Regions from separate parts of the Mesorhizobium sp. B2-2-4 genome, predicted to be linked through region 2. Evidence: predicted binding sites of a transcription regulator. Region 2 holds the regulator's gene; each other region holds the start of a gene.
What was found. Region 2 encodes PhoB, which activates phosphate uptake and scavenging genes when phosphate is short. Its sites were predicted from a motif close to TGTCATNNANCTGTCAT; they were not measured.

Region 1 (2,267 bases), on a different contig from region 2:
CACCACCAGCGACATTTTGGCGTGGGTCTTGAGCTCGAGGAAGCCGAACACGACCTGGACGCCGGCGCGCTCGAGGTCGCGCGCCCAGCGGATGTTGGCCTCCTCGTCGAAGCGGGCCTTGAGTTCGACCAGGGCCGTCACCGACTTGCCGGCCTCGGCCGCGTCGACCAGCGCACGCACGATCGGGCTGTCGTTGGAGGTGCGGTAAAGCGTCTGCTTGATCGCCACCACTTCCGGGTCGGCCATCGCCTGACGCAGGAACTGAACCACCACGTCGAAGGATTCGTAGGGGTGGTGGACGATGATGTCCTTCTCGCGGATAGCGGCGAAGCAATCGCCGCCATGCTCGCGGATGCGCTCGGGGAAACGCGGATTGTAGGGCGTGAATTTGAGGTCGTCGCGGGCAACGGCGACGATCTCCGAAATCTGGCTGAGCGCCAGCGGGCCGGTCAGGACGCTGATGCGGCTCGACGAGACGCCGAGTTCGCCGGCGACGAATTCGCGCAGTTCGGCCGGCATGAGCATGTCGAACTCGATGCGAATGACGGAGCCGCGGCGGCGGCGCTTCAGCGCGGTCTCGAACAGGCGCACGAGATCTTCCGATTCCTCCTCGACCTCGATATCGCTGTCGCGGATGATGCGGAACGTGCCGGAGCCCTTGACCTCGTAACCCGGGAACAACTTGCCGATGTAAAGGCCGACCGCCTCTTCCAGCGGGATGAAGCGGACATGGTGCTTGCGGTCCGGCAGGCGGATGAAGCGCTTCAGCGCCACCGGCAGGCGCAAGAGCGCGCTCATCTCCTCGCCATTCTTGCGATGGCGAAGCTGCAGCGCCATCGAGAAGCCGAGATTGGGGATAAACGGGAACGGATGCGCCGGGTCGATCGACAATGGCGTGAGAACAGGAAACACCTGGTCCTGGAAGTGCTCCTCCAGCCAGGCCTTCTCGTCCTTGGTCAGCGCGTCGCGGGTGATGCTCTCGATGCCTTCCTTGTTGAGCAGCACGGTCAGCGCCGAAAGGCTCTTCTGCTGGTCTTCCTGCAACCGTTCGACCTCGCGAAGCAGCTGTTCGAGCTGCTGTTCGGGGGTACGCCCGTCCGGGCTTCTCAACACGATGCCTTCGCGAACCTGGCCGGCCAGACCGGCGACGCGCACCATGAAGAACTCATCGAGATTGGCCGCGGAGATCGACAGGAAACGTACCCTCTCCAGCAGCGGATGGTTTGTGTTCTGCGATTCCTCGAGCACGCGGCGGTTGAACTGCAACCAGGAGAACTCGCGATTGACGAAACGATCCGGATTGCCTTCCGGGCTTGCCACTTCGGCATTGATGAATTCGCTCTGGACCGGCTTCAGTTCGTTCATGGTTCCTGCTCTTCCCACGTCTGGTTGCTTCGCCGCTTTTTCGGGCGGCGCCCAGGCTGTTGCGCCTGGCTGCGATGCTCCAGCCGGTTAACCGGCTTAACTTATCCTCTGACAGGCTTTTGCGACAGTTTCATTTCATCGAACTTGCAAACAGACCGGTTATGATCCAAACGCTGAACAGACTGCGCTAAAGGAGACGACGATGGCAGGCGGTTCCATTCCCCATTTCCAGAACGATGCGGGCCATCCGGCGATCGATATCGGAGTCAAGGAATTCATGTGCACCGGCGCCAACCCGCCTTTCGACCATCCGCATGTGTTTCTCGACATGGGCGACGACAATGAGAAGGTCTGCCCCTACTGCTCGACGCTCTACCGCTATTCGCCGAAGCTGACGGCGATGGAAACGCTGCCGGCCGGCTGCCTCTACATCGATCAGGCCGCCTGACCTCCAGCGGGCCGGGCCAATGGCAGACGCACAGTCCCGGCAAGTCATCATCGCCGGGGCGGGTATTGCCGGGCTGACCGCGGCACTGGCTTTCGCCGAGCGCGGCTATACCGTGCGGATCTTCGAACAGGCGCAGCGCCTCGAAGCGGCGGGCGCCGGCATCCAGCTTTCGCCCAACGCGACACGCATCCTGCGTGAGCTCGGCGTACTCGACGCACTTCTTCCCAATGCCGTCAGGCCGGAAGCCGTGGTGCTGAAGGATGCGGCAACCTTGGGCGAACTGGCGCGCGTGCCTCTTGGACGAGCAGGCGAGGCGCGCTGGGGTGCGCCCTACCTCGTGGCGCATCGAGCGGACCTGCAAAACGCGCTGATGGCGCGCGTGGCTGCCATGCCCGATGTTCATCTCGCCACCGGCGCGCGCCTTGACAGCGTCACGATCAGCAGTTCAGGCATC
Region 2 (2,267 bases):
GTCGCAGCCTTTGACGAAGATCTCGGACAGATCAGCAGGCTGATCCGCGACATGGGCGATCTCGCCTCATCGATGGTCGGCGGCGCGACCAAGGCGCTCCTGAATTCCGACAACGCGCTCGCCCAGCGCGTCGTCTCCGACGACGCGATCATGGATGCGCGCCAGCGCGAACTCGACGACCGCGCCATCACCCTGATCGCCAAGCGGCAGCCCATGGCGGACGATCTGCGCCATGTCGTCGGCTCGATCCGCATGGCGGGCGATCTCGAACGCATCGGCGATCTCGCCAAGAACATCGCCAAGCGCGTCGGCACCGTCGGCCTTGCCGCCACGCCGCGCGACCTGTCGCACTCCATCGACGCCATGGCGCAGCTTGTGCTGATCCAGGTCCAAGGCGTGATCGAGGAGTATGCGGCGCGCGATGCCGCGGCACTTGCCAAGCTGCGCGCCGACGATGAACGCATCGACGTCAAATACACGTCGGTCTTCCGCGAGCTGCTGACCTACATGATGGAGGATCCGCGCAACATCACCGCCTGCACGCATCTTTTGTTCTGCGCCAAGAATCTCGAGCGCATCGGCGATCACGTGACCAACATTGCCGAAAATGCCTATTATGTGCTGACCGGCACGCAATTGCCCGCCAATCGCCCGAAGCAGGACGAGACGGCGATGTCGGCGCCAGCGGCTTGACGGCAGGGGTGACCAGTCGATGATCGCGCCACGCATCATGGTGGTGGAGGACGAGGAGCCGCTGGGTGTGCTGCTCCGTTACAATCTGGAATCGGAGGGTTATCAGGTAGAGGTGGTGACGCGCGGCGACGAAGCCGAGATCCGCTTGCAGGAGAATGTCCCTGACCTTCTTGTGCTCGACTGGATGGTGCCGGCGGTGTCCGGCATCGAGCTCTGCCGCCGTCTCCGCATGCGGCCCGAGACCGAGCGGCTGCCGATCATCATGCTGACGGCGCGCGGCGAGGAAAGCGACCGGGTGCGCGGTCTCTCCACCGGCGCCGACGACTATCTGGTCAAGCCGTTCTCAACGCCGGAATTCATGGCACGCGTCAAGGCGCTGCTGCGCCGCGCCAAGCCCGAAGTTCTGTCCAGCGTGCTCAAGGTCGGCGACATCGTGCTCGACCGTGAATCGCACCGGGTCTACCGCAAGAAAAGCGAGATCCGGCTCGGGCCGACCGAGTTCCGCCTGCTCGAATTCATGATGCGACATCCCGGCCGCGTGTTCTCGCGCAGCCAACTGCTCGACAATGTCTGGGGCGAAACGATCTATATCGACGAGCGCACCGTGGACGTGCATGTCGGCCGGCTGCGCAAGGCGGTCAACAATGGCCGCATGCCTGACGTGATCCGCACCATTCGGGGCGCGGGGTATGCGATTCGCGAAGACTAGGGATATGTCACGCAACGTTCTCGCCCACGCCTGATTTCGCCTGTGCCCCCGGCGCGAAAATCTCCTGGTCGACGAAGGTCAGCGCGCGCATGGCGCAGCCCTCGCGGATCAGTGGCAGTTCGTTCGGCTCGGTGTCGAAGGAAATCGATTTCGAGTGCTGGCCGCCGGCGGTCTGGGCAATGGCCTCGCGCAGAGCCGGCTCGATCAGGTCGAAGGCGGCGGCGCTGACGCCGACCATGGCGACCGGCGCCGGATCGATCAGCGCGAACAGGCTGCCAAGGCCGTAACCCAGCGCCTCGCCGGCCTTGCGGTAGGCTTCGCGCTCCGGCCCGTCCTTTTCGCGCGCCGAGGCCGCCAGGGTGCGCATGTCGGCGTCGCTGACGTCGACGGGCTCGGTGTCCTCGCCAAGCTGCCTCGCGTTGCGCCAGATGGCATAGTTGCCGGCATAGGCCTCGACGCAGCCGCGCCGCCCGCAGCGGCAGAGCGCCCCGCCGGGGCGATGGATCATGTGGCCGAACTCGCCTCCGGATGAATGGGTGCCGGTGAACAGTTCACCCTTCAGCACCAAGCCCATGCCGATGCCGTGCGACAAAAGGATGGCGATGAAGTCGTCGCGGTAGCGCTGGGGATCGCGCCAGCGCAGCGCCACCGCCATCATGTTGCAATCGTTCTCCATGGTGGCGGGAATGCCGAACTCGGCCTCCAGTATGTCGGCGAAGGCGATGTCGGTCTGCGGCGTGATCGGCGACCACAGCATGGTGCGCGCATCCGTGTCGGTGATGCCCTGGATCGCCAGCGCGATACGGGCGATGCTGCCGACGTCGAGGTCGGGATCCTCGAACCGCCGCCTGACGATGGCCACGCA
Region 3 (2,267 bases), on a different contig from region 2:
GAAAACCATTTTCCTGAACATCTGATTTCTCTCCTGTAGGTTCCGGCCCCGCGCCGGCGGCGTTGGTGATTTTGACGGGTGCCCTGACGCGGGCTGGCGATCCAGGTCGCTCTCAGTAACCCGGGAATGCGGGTTCGAGCGGTCCGGCGGATGCGGCGATCTTTTGCTTGAAGGCAACGCTGGTCGAGGTGATGGCCTCGGATATCTCGCCGCCATTGCTGTCGGCGCCATAGACGAGACGGACGGCCTCGCGGTTAAGCTCCTCCGGCGGCCCGTCGAACACGACCTTGCCCGCGGCCATGCCGATGATGCGGTTGCAATAGGTACGGGCGGTGTCCAGCGTGTGCAGGTTGGTGACCACGGTGATGCCTTCGCGCAAATTGATGTCCTGCAGCGAATCCATCACCACCTTGGCGTTGAGCGGGTCGAGCGAAGCGATCGGTTCGTCGGCCAGGATCACCCGGGGCTGCTGCATCATGGCGCGGGCAATGGCGACACGCTGCTGCTGGCCGCCCGACAAGGTGCCTGCGGGCTGCAGCGCGGTACGGGCGATATCGAGCCGCTCGAGGGCGGCGACCGCCTGCGCACATTCGGTTCGCGAGAACATGCCGAAAAGGTTCGACAGGGTCGGACGATGGTTCAGCCGGCCGAGCAGCACATTGGTCAGCACGTCGAGGCGCGGAACAAGGTTGAATTGCTGGAAGATCATGGCGCAGTCGCGCTGCCAGCGCCTGAGCGGCGAACCGCGCAATTGCGAGACCTCGGCGCCGTCGAAGAAAATCGATCCATGGCTGGGATCGATGAGGCGGTTGATCATACGCAGAAGGGTCGACTTGCCGGCGCCGGAACGGCCGATGACGCCGACCATCTGACCCTGCGGGATCGAGATGCTGACATCGTTGACGGCGGTGTTCTTGCCAAATCGTCGGGTGACGCCGCGGATTTCGAGCGTGGCTGACATGGTGCGTTCCCGTCCAGTCGCGGTTGAAGGTCCTGTTGACCCTCGCTAGCGCAGCGCCATGAACCTGTGGTGTCGGATTGATGTCAGTTTTGTTACCACCCACAGCCGCGTCGCGCGCGATCAGGCCAGGACCATCAGTTCCTCGAAATGCTCCACGTCCCTGAAACTGCGGAAGGCAGGCGGCTTGAGAAGACAGCCCCCTGCCCGAACTCTATGTAAGGGATGCGAATAGTGAGCAGCCCTATTCCATTCACCACCGTCATCCACCGTATTTTTCCAGGAAAGCTTCGGCCTCGAGCTGACGGAAATCGTCGAGTGCGGCGCGCAGCCTCGCATGGTCCCAATCCCACCAGGCAAGCGCCTGGTAGCGCTCGGCAGTGCGGCGGTCGAAGCGCTCGCGGATCGGCTTTGCCGGCACGCCGGCGACGATGGTGTAGGGAGCGACATCCTTCGATACCACCGCTCCGGCGCCGACGGCGGCGCCATCGCCGACGGTGATGCCGGGCAGGACTGTCGAGCCATGGCCAAGCCATGTGTCGTGGCCGATTGTGACGCGCCTGGCGCGGCGCTCAGCGAAAAATTCGCTCTCGTGTTCGGCATCGTCCCAATAGTCCGATGCGCGGTAGGTGAAATGGTGCAGCGTCGGCCGCCAGGTCGGGTGGTTGGTGGCGTTGATGCGCACGCTTGCCGCGATGTTGGAGAATTTGCCGATCGTCGCACACCAGACGGCGCAGTCCTGCATCATGTAGGAATAGTCGCCGAGTTCGCTTTCCGAAACCCGACAGCGGTCGGCGATTTCGGTCCACCGGCCAAGCGTCGAATTCTCCACGTCCGCCGTCGGGTGGACCAGCGGCGTCTCCGACAATTTCCTGCTCATGCGGCGAGCTTTCCCGGGGCGAAGGCGGTGACGTCGATGATGCGGTCGGCCACCGCTTCGCGCACATCATGGTCGTGGAAGATGCCGAGCAGGGCGACGCCTGCCGCCTTCTTGGCGGCGATGAGTTCGATCACCACATCGCGGTTCCTTGCGTCGAGCGAAGCGGTCGGCTCGTCGAGCAGCAGGATCGGGTGCCCGGTGATGAAGCCACGCGCGATGTTGACGCGCTGCTGCTCGCCGCCGGAGAAGGTCGCCGGCGGCAATGCCCAGAGTTTTTCCGGCAGGTTAAGCTGCGCCAGCAGGGCGCGCGCCTTGCTTCTTGCTGCTTCGCGATCCTCACCGCGCTCTACGAGCGGCTCAGCGACGACGTCGAGCGCCGATACGCGGGGCACGGTGCGCAGGAACTGGCTGACATAGCCGATGGTCTGG

Region 1: a site for PhoB is predicted at 1,487-1,503, ahead of FJ959_RS30945 (RNA degradosome polyphosphate kinase). Genes of this name have one in related genera too.
Region 3: a site for PhoB is predicted at 1,031-1,047, ahead of phnC (phosphonate ABC transporter ATP-binding protein). Genes of this name have one in related genera too.

The regions. Positions count from the first base shown of each region.
Region 1 is NZ_VFWB01000021.1:36,022-38,288, reverse strand. It holds gene FJ959_RS30945 (RNA degradosome polyphosphate kinase) at 1-1,365, opposite strand, end outside; gene FJ959_RS30940 (zinc-finger domain-containing protein) at 1,568-1,813, shown strand; gene FJ959_RS30935 (FAD-dependent monooxygenase) at 1,833-2,267, shown strand, end outside.
Region 2 is NZ_VFWB01000001.1:86,155-88,421, reverse strand. It holds gene phoU (phosphate signaling complex protein PhoU) at 1-693, shown strand, start outside; gene phoB (phosphate regulon transcriptional regulator PhoB) at 713-1,402, shown strand; gene FJ959_RS00420 (ROK family protein) at 1,410-2,267, opposite strand, start outside.
Region 3 is NZ_VFWB01000012.1:50,720-52,986, forward strand. It holds gene phnD (phosphonate ABC transporter substrate-binding protein) at 1-21, opposite strand, end outside; gene phnC (phosphonate ABC transporter ATP-binding protein) at 113-961, opposite strand; gene FJ959_RS26135 (DapH/DapD/GlmU-related protein) at 1,221-1,838, opposite strand; gene phnL (phosphonate C-P lyase system protein PhnL) at 1,835-2,267, opposite strand, start outside.